DNA from 2 places in the Collinsella sp. OM08-14AT genome. Region 2 is predicted to be linked to the other one. Evidence: predicted binding sites of a transcription regulator. Region 2 holds the regulator's gene; the other holds the start of a gene.
The links. Region 2 encodes NrdR, which represses ribonucleotide reductase genes. Its sites were predicted from a motif close to AAACACNATATATNGTGTTT; they were not measured.
Positions count from the first base shown of each region.

Region 1: a site for NrdR is predicted at 1,362-1,381, ahead of nrdD (anaerobic ribonucleoside-triphosphate reductase). Genes of this name have one in related genera too.

Region 1 is NZ_QSTE01000007.1:5,479-9,583, forward strand. Features, by position in the region: gene DXC18_RS05090 (glycoside hydrolase family 13 protein) at 1-649, shown strand, start outside; tRNA gene DXC18_RS05095 (tRNA-Gly) at 791-866, shown strand; tRNA gene DXC18_RS05100 (tRNA-Val) at 870-944, shown strand; gene nrdD (anaerobic ribonucleoside-triphosphate reductase) at 1,637-3,859, shown strand.
Region 2 is NZ_QSTE01000014.1:42,408-54,170, reverse strand. Features, by position in the region: gene DXC18_RS08245 (glycosyltransferase) at 1-460, shown strand, start outside; gene dut (dUTP diphosphatase) at 854-1,297, opposite strand; gene nrdR (transcriptional regulator NrdR) at 1,302-1,745, opposite strand; gene DXC18_RS08230 (LysM peptidoglycan-binding domain-containing protein) at 1,797-2,246, opposite strand; gene lexA (transcriptional repressor LexA) at 2,389-3,054, shown strand; gene DXC18_RS08220 (heparan-alpha-glucosaminide N-acetyltransferase) at 3,108-3,758, shown strand; gene hflX (GTPase HflX) at 3,743-5,032, opposite strand; gene miaA (tRNA (adenosine(37)-N6)-dimethylallyltransferase MiaA) at 5,032-5,970, opposite strand; gene miaB (tRNA (N6-isopentenyl adenosine(37)-C2)-methylthiotransferase MiaB) at 5,970-7,340, opposite strand; gene DXC18_RS08200 (stage V sporulation protein S) at 7,386-7,703, opposite strand; gene DXC18_RS08195 (ATP-binding protein) at 7,778-8,863, opposite strand; gene rny (ribonuclease Y) at 8,865-10,415, opposite strand; gene DXC18_RS08185 (regulatory protein RecX) at 10,673-11,365, opposite strand; gene recA (recombinase RecA) at 11,377-11,763, opposite strand, start outside.

The DNA of each region.
Region 1 (4,105 bases), on a different contig from region 2:
GTCTTATGACGAGGACCGTGAACTCGGCGAGCGCCGCGCGCGGGCAGCCCTTTTGCTTGAGTTGGCGCTTCCGGGCTCGGCATACGTGTATCAGGGTGAGGAGCTCGGCCTTTTTGAGGTGGCTGACATCCCGTGGGCTGCACTCGAAGATCCCACTGCGACCAATACGCACGGACCGAAGCGCGAGAAGGGGCGCGACGGCTGTCGTGTGCCCCTGCCGTGGGTGGCAGCGGACGATCCCGCGCAGGGCGGATCGTTTGGGTTTTCACCGGCGGACGCCGATGCGGCGCCCCATCTGCCACAGCCTGCATGGTTTTCCGATTACGCTGCCGATAGGGAAGAAGCGGACCCGGCATCGATGCTTGCGTTCTATCGCGACGCCCTCTGGCTGCGGCGCAAGCTGCGCGGGTGCGCCAACGATCTTGCGTGGCTCGATCTTGACGGGCGCACCGGCCTTGCGGATGGCGCCGAGGGCGCTGAGGGCGGCGTCATCGCCTATCGCCGCGACAACGGCTGGGCGTGTGTGACGAACTTCGGTGCAGCACCCGTGGAGCTGCCGGCGGGTAGGGTCCTGCTCACCTCATCACCGCTTGTAGACGGTAGGCTCGCGCAGGACAGCTCTGCCTGGATCATGCTCGGTGAGATGTAAGGGCCTCTTGTGGCGAGCTTGCGTTTGCCTACACCTTCCGTGGCGGCTGATGTCTTCGCGAGGTTCGCGAGGGCGTCGCAAAACTTTTCAAAAAAAGTTCTTGCATAGGATGCGGGCATCACGTAAGATTAATCCTCGTAAGCGGACATGGCTCAGTTGGTAGAGCACAACCTTGCCAAGGTTGGGGTCGCGGGTTCGAGCCCCGTTGTCCGCTCCATTTGGGCGTTTAGCTCAGGGGGAGAGCGCTTCCCTGACACGGAAGAGGTCAGAAGTTCAAATCTTCTAACGCCCACCAAATGTTCGCAGTTCAGAGGCTTAGCCTCTGGGCTGTTTTGTTTTGGTCGCCAAATGGGTCGCCAAATACGTCACCAAATATCGAGTTTTAATATCGAGTTTTTGATCTTCCGGGATGCTTCTCAGTAGTCATCCGAGGAAACTCTCATCTTCTCCGTTTGCATACACATATCTTTCAAGGATTCGTGCCGCGGTTGCATGAGGCTCAGCAAGGCACGACCGCTACATGTTGGTCAAGCATAATCTTTTGGATTCTTTTGGCGTGAGCGGCTTGGTTTTGGTAGGATTTGTCAGCGGCTTGACTAAGGGGGTTTTATAACTGCCATGCAGGTAGCCGTGTTGGTAACGTTTTACCGACTTACCAAGAACCCCTCATAATTAATGCGTCTGCAAAATGACCAATTGCTTTGACCTGCTGAAACACTATATGTTGTGTTTGAACTAAAAAAAGAATACAGGATATAGATGCCTCTTTGTCGTATGATAGATGGCGGACAGAGAACGAGGACCTTATTTGCCCCATTTGGATAGATCTTTGAGCCGCTTGATCGGCCGCGAGGATTGTCCGCATGAGGACCTATGGTTTATCGAGAACACAGATTGCGCGACGGCGCCGCAAGACAGGGGCAAGCCCTGCCGGGCATCGTTTGGCTCTGAAGCGCAATGAGACTACGACGCGAAAGAGGCAAGAGGATGAAGATCATCAAGCGCAGCGGCACCGAGGTTGTCTTTGACATCGATAAGATCGTCAATGCGATTCGCGCCGCAAACTTGGAGGTCGAGGAGAGCTCTCGTCTAACCGACCGCCAGGTGGTTTATGCGGCGCAAAACGTCGCCGAGGCATGCGAGAACGCGGGCCACACCGTTTCGGTCGAGGAGATCCAGGATTTGGTCGAGGACGAGATCATGCGTCTCGACTGCTACGAGGTCGCCCGCCACTACATCATCTATCGCTATGTTCAGAGCCTGAAGCGCCAGAAGAACACGACCGATGACAAGATCCTGTCGTTGATCGAGTGCAATAACGAAGAGGTCAAGCAGGAGAACTCTAACAAGAACCCGACCGTCAACTCCGTTCAGCGCGACTACATGGCCGGCGAGATTTCCAAGGACCTGACTCAGCGCGTGCTGCTGCCCCAGGAGATCGTGGATGCCCACAACGAGGGCCTGATCCACTTCCACGATTCCGACTACTTTGCCCAGCACATGCATAACTGCGACCTGGTGAACCTGGAGGATATGCTCCAGAACGGCACCGTTATCTCGGGCACGCTGATCGAGAAGCCGCATAGCTTCTCGACTGCCTGCAACATCGCGACGCAGATTATCGCCCAGGTTGCTTCTTCCCAGTACGGCGGCCAGTCTATTTCGCTGACCCATCTCGCCCCCTTTGTTGAGGTGAGCCGTCAAAAGATTCGCGGCGAGGTTGCCCGCGAGCTCGAGGAGCTCGGTGTTTCGGCATCTGCCGAAAAGGTCCGTGAGGTCGTTGAGGACCGTCTGCGTGACGAGATCCGTCGCGGCGTCCAGACGATTCAGTATCAGGTCGTGACCCTTATGACCACCAATGGCCAGGCGCCGTTCGTGACGGTCTTTATGTATCTCAATGAGGCCCGTACGCCCCAGGAGAAGCACGACCTTGCCATGATCGTGGAGGAGACGCTTCGTCAACGCTATGAGGGCGTTAAGAACGAAGCCGGTGTGTGGATTACCCCGGCATTCCCCAAGCTTATCTATGTACTCGAGGACGATAACGTTCACGAGAATTCCCCGTACTTCTACCTGACCCAGCTGGCTGCCAAGTGTACCGCCAAGCGCATGGTGCCCGATTACATCTCCGAGAAGAAGATGCGCGAGCTCAAGCTGTCGAAGGGCGAGACCGCCGGCAACGGCGATTGCTACACCTGCATGGGTTGTCGCAGTTTCCTGACGCCCGACCGCTCGGGCAACGGCTTTAACAATGTCGCCAACGCGCTGAACTATGACCCGACCAAACCCAAGTACTATGGCCGCTTTAACCAGGGTGTTGTGACCATCAACCTGCCCGATGTCGCGCTGAGCTCGCATCAGGACATGGACAAGTTCTGGAAGATCTTCGACGAGCGCCTTGAGCTGTGCCACCGTGCTCTGCTGTGCCGTCATGAGCGCCTGATGGGCACGCTTTCGGATGCCGCGCCGATTCTTTGGCAGTACGGTGCCCTAGCGCGTCTGAAGAAGGGCGAGACGATCGATAAGTTGCTCGTGGGCGGATACTCTACCATCAGCCTTGGCTATGCCGGCCTGTATGAGTGCGTCAAGTACATGACGGGCCACAGCCACACCGAGAAGGAAGGCACGCCGTTTGCCATGGCCGTCATGCAGCGCATGAACGACAAGTGCGCGGAGTGGAAGGCCGAAAGCGATATCGATTTCTCGCTGTACGGTACGCCGTTGGAGTCGACGACCTACAAGTTCGCCAAGTGCCTGCAGCGCCGTTTTGGTATTATCCCGGGCGTGACGGACAAGGGCTACATTACCAACAGCTATCACGTCCACGTGTCCGAGGAGATCGATGCCTTCGATAAGCTTAAGTTTGAGGGCATGTTCCAGCAGCTTTCGCCGGGCGGTGCTATCTCTTACGTTGAGGTTCCCAACATGCAGGACAACCTCAAGGCTGTCATTCGCGTGATGCAGTACATCTACGACAACATCATGTACGCCGAGCTCAACACCAAGAGCGACTACTGCCAGGTGTGCGGCTACGATGGCGAGATCAAGATTGTTGAGGACGATGGCAAGCTGGTGTGGGAGTGCCCCAACTGCGGCAACCGCGACCAGGAGAAAATGAACGTCGCTCGTCGTACGTGCGGCTACATCGGTACCCAGTTCTGGAACCAGGGCCGAACCGAGGAGATCCGCGACCGCGTGCTGCATCTCTAATAACCATCCCAGGCTGCCCTGTAGCGAGGCCCCGGACCTTTACTCGCTATTTCGGACAGTCCTGGCTCACGACGGAGGCGCCACTGGCGCCTCCTGTTCGTGCGGAACTCATATCGAGCAAAGGTCCGGGGCCTCGCTACAGGGCAGCCAAGTTGATGTAGCTGAGATGCAGCGCGCAGTCTGCTCACTCCTCGAAGTTCTTAGCGGAAATAAGTCGAGTTGCAGCTGCGATTTACTTGCGATGGT
Region 2 (11,763 bases):
CGAATATGCCACCCGCCTCAAAACGCTCTTCGACGCCATGAAGCTCGAAAACGTCACGGTTCTGGACTATGTCGATGATATGGCAGCGCTTATGCACGGCTGCGACCTGGCAATTCTCAAATCGGGCGGACTCACCGTCACCGAATGCCTGTGCGCACACCTGCCGATGATCCTGCTGGGCAAGTCCTATGGCCAGGAAAAGGCCAACACCACCATGCTCACCGGCATGGGCGCCAGCATGCATGTCACCACCGCACGAGAGCTCATCGTTACCCTACGTCACTTGCACGATCATCCCGAATCACTCAAAGCCCTACTCATCAACGGCGAAGTACTACGCCGCCCCCACGCAGCCGAAGACATAGCCATCGCCGCCATGGAGCTCGTAGGCAAACCCCAAAAGCGCAAACGAGCCTTCTGCCGCTTCTACTGGGGCGAAAAACCTGCGCATATCAGGTAGCGTCTTAATGTCCGCTTACCTGCGGGAGGCCCCTATATATCATCCCATGCTCAAACATTCTCGCTTCGCTGCGAAACTGCGCGTGGGACGATATATAGGGGCCTCCCGCAGGTAAGCTGCGTTTACGTACTAGCAGCTATACCAGATTCCCCTCCAGTAGAATCTGCAAAGGGGAACCAGAAAATATAAATACAGTAAGTCGATGCGACAAAGGAGGCGTCCCTTTATCGCATCGACTTACTAGAAAAGTAAATATTGTTTCAAGCGAGTAACCGCCCGCCTGCCTCTCACACATATCGTTCCACGCGCAGTTTCGCAGCGAGCGAAGCGACGCGAGAATGTTTGAGCATGGAATGATATAGGTAAGCCCCGGGCGGGAGGGATACGAGCGCCCTAGGCGATGCCGCTGGAGCCGAAGCCTCCTTTGCCTCGGTCGGTTTCGTCTAGTTCTTCTACTTCTATAAGGTTGACCGTGGGGACTTCTTGGATGACGAGTTGGGCTATGCGGTCGCCTTTATTGATTTGAATGTTAATGGAGGGATTCAGATTGATGAGGATAACCTTGAGTTCTCCTCGGTAGTGGGCGTCGATGAGGCCCGGCGTATTGACTATAGACAGGCCCTGCTTGATGGCCAAGCCGCTGCGGGGCTGGACGAAGCCGGCGTAGCCATCGGGCAGGGCGATGGCCAGCCCCGTAGAGACCAGACGGCGTTCGAAGGGCTTCAGGACGCAGTCCTCGTTGGAGCGCAAATCCAAGCCGGCATCAGTGGGATGGGCGTATTTGGGAAGCTCGACGGTGGGATCGAGACGCTTTATGTTGACGGTAATGTTGGACATGGAATCACCTTAGCTTGTCGAGCTCTTGCAGAAACTCATCGACGTCTTTGAAATCGCGGTAGACCGAGGCAAAGCGGATGTACGCAACCTTGTCGATCTTGGCCAAGCGCTTGAGCACCATGTCACCCAACTCATGGGACGTGACGGCCGTCAGCGTGCGAGAGCGCAGCTCGACCTCGATGTCATCGATAATCTCATTGAGCTTCTTAGTGTCGATATCGCGCTTGATGGTGGCTCGCATCAAGCCGACGAGCAGCTTATTGCGATCGAACCGCTGCTTGGTTCCGTCTGACTTAATGACCTCGATAGGGTCCTCGCATCGCTCGAACGTTGTAAAGCGGTAGTTACACGAGCAACATTCGCGGCGACGCTTAATGGTGTTATTTGACTCCTGCATACGGGAATCAACGACGCGGGTATGTGCCTTGCCGCATTTGGGACAGCGCATGGTACCTCCTCTTAAACGATAACAAGGGTACCATGCGCAGCGCGATAATGATTACGAACGATCAGGAACCTTAAGATGCGCACCGGCGGCGAGCGAACCATGCTCCAGATGATTGACGCTACGGATCATGTCGGAAGTCTCTTGCGTGGAAAGGCCTTCGATTGGATATTCCTCGGCAAGCGACCAAAGAGAATCGCCAGGCTGAACGCGAATGGTCTCGTAGGTAATGTTGGAAACGGACTCGGCATACGCGGCGTGACGAGCGCTAAAGACCGACATAGCGAGGACAAAGAAGAGCGTAAGCGCAACGGCGACGGCGACAATCGTCGGAACCTTCGGGGCAACGCGGGCCGGCGCGACTACAGCCTGCTGATTGCGCGCAGGCTTTACGGTCAAAGGCTGAAAGCCGGAGCGGCCACCCTGAACAACCGTAAAAGTGGGTTCTGCAGGCGTCTCGAGCTTAAGGGCGAGGTTTCCCTGGACCATATTCGTTACGTTCATCATGTTCTCCTCTCGCGTGTTTTGCTGAGAACAGTTTTATCAAGCCGCGCGGACAAAAATGTCTAGCGCGAGAACGAATGTTCGGTTATTATTATCTTCGAACAGTTGTTCCTGTCAAGCAAAATTCGAACATTTGTTTGACATGGGTAGAGAGGATGCCCTGATGGCTCGCAAAATTACCAAGCGTCAGCAGCAAATTTACGACTTCATCAAGGAATATCAGCAGGAGAAGGGTTATCCGCCCAGCGTGCGCGAGATGGCTTCTGCCGTGGGCCTTTCCTCCCCCAGCACCGTGCACGCCCATCTCTCTGCCCTGGAGGCGCGCGGGCTACTCAAGCGCGATGCCACCAAACCGCGCGCCCTGGAACTCTTTAACGAGGATGGTTCCTCTGTCTCAATTTCTAAATCTGACGAGCCCACCGCACCTCGCGGAACGGTCTCGCTACCGCTCGTTGGTCGCGTCGCGGCTGGGATTCCCATTCTGGCCGAGCAGAATATCGAAGACACGTTTACTATCCCGACCGAAATCGCCACTGATCAGGGTTCCTTTATCCTTGAGGTGCATGGGAGCTCAATGATCAATGTCGGCATCTTCAATGGCGATTACATCATCGTCCGTGAACAAAAGAGTGCCATGAACGGCGAAATTGTCGTGGCCATGATTGATGGTTCGGCGACCGTCAAGACGTTCTACAAGGAGCAGGGGCGTGTGCGCTTGCAGCCCGAGAACGACACCATGGAACCTATTTATGCAACGAATCCCGTTATCCTGGGCAAAGTCGTCGGCTTGATGCGCCGGTTCTCGTAATGCAAAAACGCATAACCATATTTGATACCGTCCGCGGGTTTACGATGATTTCTATGGCAGGTTTTCACGCTTGCTATGATCTCGCCTACCTGTACGGCTGGGATATACCCTGGTTTACCCAGTCAGTCTTTCAAGACATCTGGCGCGCCAGCATCAGCTGGGTATTTTTGTTTATCGCCGGTTGGATGTGCACCCTTTCGCGCAACAATATCAAACGTGCCGCCAAATACGCCTTAGCAGCACTCGTTGTCTGGTTGGCAACAACACTTGTCTCAGTCGACGATTCGGTTAATTTTGGCATCATCTACTGCATGGCCGCATGCACCGGCATCGTAGCGTTGACCGATCCCGTCCTTAAGAAGATAGCGGCGAGATGGGGCATGCCCCTATGCCTTATGTTGTTCGCAATCACCTGGAGCATCCCCAAAACGATCTACCCTGTCCCCTACCTAGCGTGGCTGGGATTTCCGAGCCCTGGGTTTATCTCAGGTGATTACTACCCCATCATCCCGTTTATCTTTATGTATCTTGCAGGATACTTCGCCGCACACATAGCGCAGGGAATCGATAAGACCGTCCCTAGCTGGGCCTACGCCAACCCCCTGCCGGCGCTCGCCAGCCTTGGACGTCACGCTCTCCCCTTTTATCTGCTGCATCAGCCCATCATTCTGGGCATTTTGGAGCTCGTCTACTCGGTGCGATAACGCTCGAGCCGCGGTGCAATACGAGCCGGCAACTTCGCCACAATGCGAACGCCGTCCTCGAGATATTCCTCATGCAGAAGGGTTCCCTGCTCATGCACCAGCGTGATGAGAGCGCCCTCACGATACGGGATATCAGCGGAGAGCAATACATCGGTGGCAGCTGCCTCGCGAGCAATCCGGTCGACGAGATCGTCGAGGCCCTCGCCCGTTTGGGCCGAGAACAGAACGGCCTCCGGATAGCGACGACGGAAACTCAATCGATCGACGCTATCGAGAAGATCGATTTTATTGAATACGGTCAGCGTTAAACGCTCTCCGGCGCCGATCTCATCAAGCACGCGGTCGACAGCCTCCAGCTGCCGCTCATAGTCCTCGTCAGACGCATCTACGACTTTGAGAATTAGATCGGCACCCAAAACCTCGGACAGCGTCGATTTAAAGGCATCGACCAGACCATGGGGCAGCTTTTGAATAAAGCCGACGGTATCGGTAATCGTCATGCCGCGACCGCCGGGCAGACGATACGAACGCGTCGTCGGGTCGAGCGTAGCAAACAGCTTGTCCTGCGAAAGTACCGTAGAGCCGGTCAGACGATTGAGTAACGTCGATTTACCGGCATTGGTATAACCGGCTAACGCGACGCGAAACGCCGGTGACTCAATGCGACTCTTGGATTGGACATCGCGACGCTGTTCAACCTGCTTGAGCTCACGACGAAGCGCAGTGATCTTATTACGAATGAGGCGACGGTCGACCTCGAGCTGACTTTCGCCCTGACCAAAACGTGAGCCGATGCCGCCGCGCGTCTGCTCCTTGGCGAGATGGCTCCACATGCCACGCAGGCGAGGCAACAAATATTGAAGCTGTGCCAGCTGTACCTGCAGGCGTCCCTCACGCGTCTGAGCATGCAGGCCAAAGATATCCAGGATCAGTGCTGTACGATCGATAATCTTTACCGGCTCGCCCACGGCTTTCTCCAAATAGGATTGCTGCGAGGGGGTCAGGTCGTCGTCAAAAATAACGACATCGGCATCCATGCGATGCACCAGGCCGCACAGCTCTTCAACCTTACCGGAACCGATAAACGATTTAGGATACGGCTTTACCAAACGCTGCGACAAGCGTGCCACGCACCGGGCACCAGCTGTGTGAGCAAGACGCTCCAGCTCATCAAGCGAGCGATCGAGCGGCCATGCATTGTCGCGCCACTCAACACCAACTAAAATGGCACGCTCGGGCTCGGGTGCCGTGGGAACAAGGGGGAAACGGGCCATTAGGCAGCCTCAATACGATGCAGGATATCCTCAACGACCTCATCGATCGTACATTCATCCATATCAAACCACACGATACGGTCATCGCGCTTAAACCACGAAAGCTGACGCTTGGCATAACGACGCGAACGCATCTTAATGAGTTCGCGGGCCTCATCCATGCTCATCACGCCATTGAAAGCATCAATGATCTCTTTATAGCCAATTGCCTGCATCGACGTCAGGGCATCTCCCAGACCCTGGGCCATAAGACCGCGGACCTCATCGACAAGACCCTGCTCAAACATCAGATCGACGCGCAGATTAATGCGCTCGTAGAGCACCTCGCGATTACGCGTCAGACCAAACCATAGGGCATGATAATGCTCGCGCGGAACACTAAACTGACTTTTTTGTTGTGCATAGGAGATACCATCATCATGCATCTCGAGCGCACGAATCACACGGCGCACGTTATGGGGATGAATAACAGCAGCCGATTCTGGATCGCGCTCGGCAAGCAGGGCATGCAGTTCTTCCTCGCCAATACGCTCGGCAAGCTCCTGATAGCCCGCACGGCGATCGTCCTCAAGTTCACCCGAGGGAAAGTCCATCTCATCAAGGGCAGCCTTGAGATACAGCCCCGTACCTCCGCAAAAAACCGGCAGGCAACCCGAACCAAGGAGACGTTCAACATGCGCGCGAGCGTCAGCCTGATAAAGCGCAGCAGAATATGCTACACCCGGCTCTACAATGTCGACGAGACGCAGCGGCGCCGTACACTCATCGGGCGCCATCTTTGCGGTACCGATGTCCATGCCGCGATAGATTTGCATCGCATCGCACGACAGCACTTCGGACGAAAGACGAGCTGCCAAACGGTCGGCAACATCACTCTTACCAACCGCTGTCGGACCGACGATCGCAACGGCGGAAAGGCCTGCCCCGGGAGAAACCATTAGCGCGGCTCGCCCACAACGGAACCGGACAAATACCAGGTCTTGGCAACGTCAACGTTAACATCAACGATCTTGCCAACAAGCTGATCGATGCTGTAACCCTCGGGGATAGGCGCATGCACGGTCTGATTCTTGGGACTCTTGCCCAGCAGGACCGCATCGTTCTTTTTACTCGTTCCCTCAATGAGCGCGGGAACCACAGTATGAAGCTCACCCTGGTTATACTCGTGTGCCGTGGTCTCGATAACCTTAACCAGGCGATTGAAACGCTCGAGAATAACCTCATGCGGCGTAGGATCGTCAATCTCGGCGGCCGGGGTACCGGCGCGCTTGGAATAGATGAAGGTATAGGCCTGAGCATAGCGGACCGTCTCGGCAAGTGAGAGCGTCTGCTCAAAGTCTTCTTCAGTCTCGCCCGGGAAGCCAACGATAATGTCGGTCGAGAGCGCGATATCGGGCATGCGGTTGCGAATGCGATCGACCAGGCCCAGATAGTCCTCGCGTGTATAACGGCGATTCATCTCTTTGAGGATCCGCGTCGAACCTGACTGGACGGCCAGGTGCAGTTGCGGCATTACGGCAGGTGTCTCGGCCATGGCGTCGATGGTCTCGGGCAGCAGGTCCTTAGGATGCGAAGACGTAAAGAAGATGCGCTCCACGCCCGTATCGCCCACGGCACGCAGCAAATCGGCAAAACGCGGCTTGCCAAACAGATCGCGACCATATGAGTTAACGTTTTGGCCCAGCAGCGTAATCTCACGCACGCCCTGGCGCACCAGACCGGTCACCTCGTCGACAATCTCCTCGAAGGGGCGGCTCTTTTCGCGACCGCGTACGTACGGCACGATGCAATAGGTGCAGAAATTATTGCAGCCTGTCATGATGGGCACCCAGGCGTGATACTGGGTCTCGCGATGCCACGGCATGCTCATGGCGTCCGTATCCTCATGCTCATTGGTGCGGATATGACGCTTACCATCAAGGAACGCCTCGGCAATGAGCTCGGCCACATGTGCAATGGAATGCGTGCCAAAGATGACATTGACGTTATCGACGTTGGTGAGCAGGCCCTCGCCATCGCGCTGCGCGATGCAACCGCCAACGGCAACCACGCGCTTGCCCGAAGGCGAAGGCGGCAGGCTTTTGCAGGAATTGCACTGACCGTACAGGCGAGTATCGGCGGCCTCGCGCACGCAGCACGTCATGAAGACAACGATATCGGCATGCGCGGGATCGAACGCCATGAGGCAGCCATACGAATCAAGCAGACCGCTCACACGCTCGGAGTCGTGCTGATTCATCTGGCAGCCAAAGGTGCGGATAAAGTAGGTTTTACCGGCAAGAATATCGCGTACGGAACGCTGGTCCATGTGCATAAGTCCTAACGATGGGGAGCGAAACAAGGCAAGCAGAAGCTATGCCACAGGCTTAACATCATCCATGACGACGTTATCCATAGCAGCTAGATTGATCTGGTGAACGTAGATAGAAAGGCGGATGGCCGTGCGCGACTCCCCGTTAATGAGGATGTCGGAGAACACGGGCGCGCAGGAAATATCAAAACCGGTTGGAATCAAAAAACCGCGCGCGATAGCAACGGCCTTAATAGCCTGGTTGACGGCACCGGCGCCGACACACTGGATGTTGACGGGTACACCATCCTTGACCATGCCGGCGATGGCGCCGGCAACGGACGCGGGCGATGATTTGCTTGATACCTTCAGGCAATCCATGAAGAAACTCCTGCATTTAAAAGTACGTTTTAACTGCAATAACTGTATCGTACCGAGTGGACTCGGTAAAGGCACTATTCCTCTTTGGCAAGATCAAAGGTCACGGTGATTCGATCACGCGAAACACGGATCTTTGGGTCGCCGCAAAGGTTGAGATAGTACCGGGTGGCAAGGTCATTAAAGTCGCGTTCCACAGCGCGCGAAAACTGTGCCATGTCATCCTTGGCAATACGTAGCCCGCGACGATCCTTCGCGAGATCGACAGGAGCCGGCGCATGCGAGGACGAATCACGCTCGCGCAGCAGACGCGCGGTCACACCGCGAACGGGCTTAATCTGCCCTGCCAAAATGCGATGGGCCGTGCGCTCGGACATCTCAAGACCCAAACCCGAACAAATACGGATAAAGTCCTCGGCATCAGAAGCAAGGCCTAAACGATCGACAACCGGAAGCTCGCTCTCGTCATCAATGAACAGGAGACGAGACGTATCGAGCCGACTTGACGCTTGAGCATAAAGGGTCGCGGCAATCTCAGACGGAGAACCGAGATAGACATCGCAACCACGCAACTCCTCGAGCGCAAACTCACAAGCAGCGCGAATAATATTATGTGGACCGCGAGCGCAGACATAACGTCCGTCCTCATCCTTGACGGCCTGGGGCCAGCTGGACTGATCGGCACGCTCACTGAGGCGGTCGGCCGCAACGCTCACCTTGAAGGCTGAACCAAGATCGACGCCGGACGTGACCACACGGGCCTCGTCGGTGTTCTGCTTGATCGAAAACAATGCCATGCCACGACCGTGAACGCCCCAACGGTCCATCTTCATGCTCTCGAGCTTGGAGGTAACGCGGGCATCAAAGATTCGCTCTTGCATATCCTGCGGAACGCCAGAACCGTTATCCAGAAAGACAAGCGTGCGGACGCCATCTTCCTTGGTCGTGGCGAGATAGACCTTGTCGGCGCCGGCATCGCGAGCATTACGGAGCATTTCGATGACGATGTCCTCGACATGCTGAATGTCGTGCTTAGCCTGGCGCCGCTCGGCCTCCGAAACGCGGAGGCGGACATACCCCTCGCCAAGGTTCTCCTCGACGCGAAGGTTGCCCTCCCCCGACATCGACGCGATAAATGAGATGAGCTCGTTCGCGTCGCTCATGTTATTTAGCGATATCGACAGCGCGGCTCTCGCGAATCACGACGACGCGCACCTGACCTGGATACTCCATCTCTTCCTCGATCTGATGGGCGATATCGTGAGCCAGGACCGTGGACTGGGCATCGGAGATCTTGTCCGGCTGGACCATGACGTGGACCTCGCGACCGGCCTGCATGGCATAGGTACGTTCGACGCCGTCATGGGAGTTGGCGATCTCCTCGAGCTTCTCAAGACGCTTGATGTAGTTCTCGGCAGACTCGCGACGGGCACCGGGGCGAGAGGCAGAGACAGCATCGGCGGCCTGCACCAGGACATCGAGCACCGTGTTGGGGTCGACATCGGCATGGTGAGCCTCAATAGCGTGGACGATAACGGGCTTCTCGCCATAACGGCGGGCAAGCTCGGCGCCGATGACGGCATGCGGGCCCTCGACGTCGTGGTCGATTGCCTTGCCCAGGTCATGAAGCAGGCCGGCACGCTTGGCGGTCACAACGTCCAGGCCAAGCTCGGAAGCCATCACGCCGCACAGATCAGAGACCTCGAGGGAATGCTGAAGCACGTTCTGACCAAACGAGGTACGGTAGCGCAGGGCACCAAGGGTCTTGACGATCTCGGGGTGCAGATCGTGGATGCCGGTATCGAAGGCAGCCTGCTCGCCAGCCTCGCGCACGCGCTGCTGAACCAGGTCGGCAGCCTTGTGATACATCTCCTCGATACGGGCAGGGTGAATGCGGCCGTCGGCGATGAGGTTCTCGAGGGCGACACGGGCGGTCTCACGACGGACCGGGTCGAAGCTCGAAAGAACGACGGTCTCGGGCGTGTCGTCGATCACGAGGTTGACGCCGGAAACCTGCTCGAAGGTCCGGATGTTGCGACCCTCGCGACCGATGATACGGCCCTTGAGGTCATCAGAGGGAATGTGCACGGAGGTAACGGTGACCTCGGCAGTGTGATCGGCAGCGCAGCGCTGAATCGCCAGAGACAGAATCTCCTGGGCGGTCTTGTGGCACTCGGTGCGAACCTGCTGCTCGGACTCGCGAATGATCGTGGCGGCCTCGTGGGTGACCTCGCCGCGAACCTTATCGAGGAGCTCCTTGTGGGCGTCCTCGCGGGTAAGGTCGGCGATACGCTCGAGCTCGGAGGTCTGCTTTGCGCAGAGCTCCTCGAGCTCACGGGAGCGCTTCTCGACCTGACCGGCCTGGCTGGACAGCTGATGCTCGCGCTTGTCGAGAGCGTCGTTGCGGCGATCGAGGGATTCCTCGCGCTGCATCACGCGGTTCTCGAGCGTACGAATCTCGTTCTTACGCTGCTTGTCCTCGGCCTCAGCGGCCTGCTTGTTCTTGATGATCTCCTCTTTAGCCTCGAGCAGAGCCTCTTTTTTGAGGGTCTCGGCCCGACGCTTAGCATCACCGATCAGGGACTCAGCCTGTGCGTGTGCCGACTGGATTTTTTCGTCGGCCTCGTGAAGACTACCCTGCTTGGCGGTGCGCATGTAGGCAATGGCGGCGATGGCACCCAAAATGATGCCAACGAGCGCTGCGATGATAGGCATGCTCACTCCTTTTTATGGATTCGTTACACAACAAAGCGAACCGTCCTTACGAACGGCTCGCGACATTTGAGTAATATGGGCGCAGCTTATGCGGGTCGGATACAGATAAACATATAAACAAACTCATTACAGATGAGCACATATCACAAAGCAAATGACATTGTTTATCGTACGTTGAACCACAACAACTGTCAAATAAATGGCCCCAGCACGGCGGCTAAAACGCGGTGAACGGCAGGGCCACAAAACGCATACGCCTAAACCGCACATTCCTCACGTTCGGCATCGAGACGTGCCTTAACGGCATCGGCGGCGATATGATACGAGAAGCCCTTGCCCATCAAAAACCGAACCAGTTTTTCGAATCCGCGCGTCTCTGGGACACGCCGCTTGGCGAGCAGGGCTGACGCACGCGCCAAATCGTCTTCGACGGCAAAATAATCCTCGGGATAACCGGGAATGTCATCGAGCACGACATGACGGCGCTTGAGCTCGGTCTCGATTTTGCGCTGTCCCCAACCGCGCCGCTTGCGCTCCTCGATAAAGTACGAGCAAAAGCGGTTCTCGTCTAAAAAGCGATACTCGGTGGCGCGCTCGACGGCGAAATCGATCGCGGTCTGGTGAAAGCCGTAGCGAGCCAGCTTGTCACGGACCTCGCCCGTCGCATGGTCGCGGCGCGATAACATCTCGGTCACCATGGTAAGTGCACATTTACGCTCGACGAGCTGCACCGCCTCACGAAAGTTGTCCCAATCACAGGGAAGATCGGGGCGGTTTTTGACATACAGGCGCGCGACCCGCACGGGAATCCAAATGGACCGCTCAAAACCGCCCTCAAGCTCACAATCGATATGTGCGCAAGGCTTTTTGGACGCATACCCGTTCGAGAACGAGGAGGCCGCCTTCTTATCGGGAAAGACGACCGTGGCCTCGGTCACCGTATACGACATGAGCGTAACCGCTACTCGTCGTCATCATCGAGCATGGCGGAACCATCGATGGCGTAAAGCTCGTCAAACTCCTCAGGCGCAGGCTGATCGGTCAGCTCGACCTCGGATGGAGCATCGTCGTCAAACTCAAGCCCGCAGGCAAGGCGGACCTTATGCTCAATCTCGTCGGCGCAATCAGGGTGTTCGCGCAGGAACGCCTTGGCGGCCTCGCGACCGTTGCCGAGCTTGTCCTCGCCATAGGCAAACCAGGAGCCCATCTTCTTGCAGATGCCGCACTCGACAGCCATGTCCAGAATCGAGCCCTCCTTAGAGATGCCCGTACCGTACATGATGTCGAACTCAGCAGAACGGAACGGAGCTGCCACCTTGTTCTTAACGACCTTGGCGCGCACGCGGTT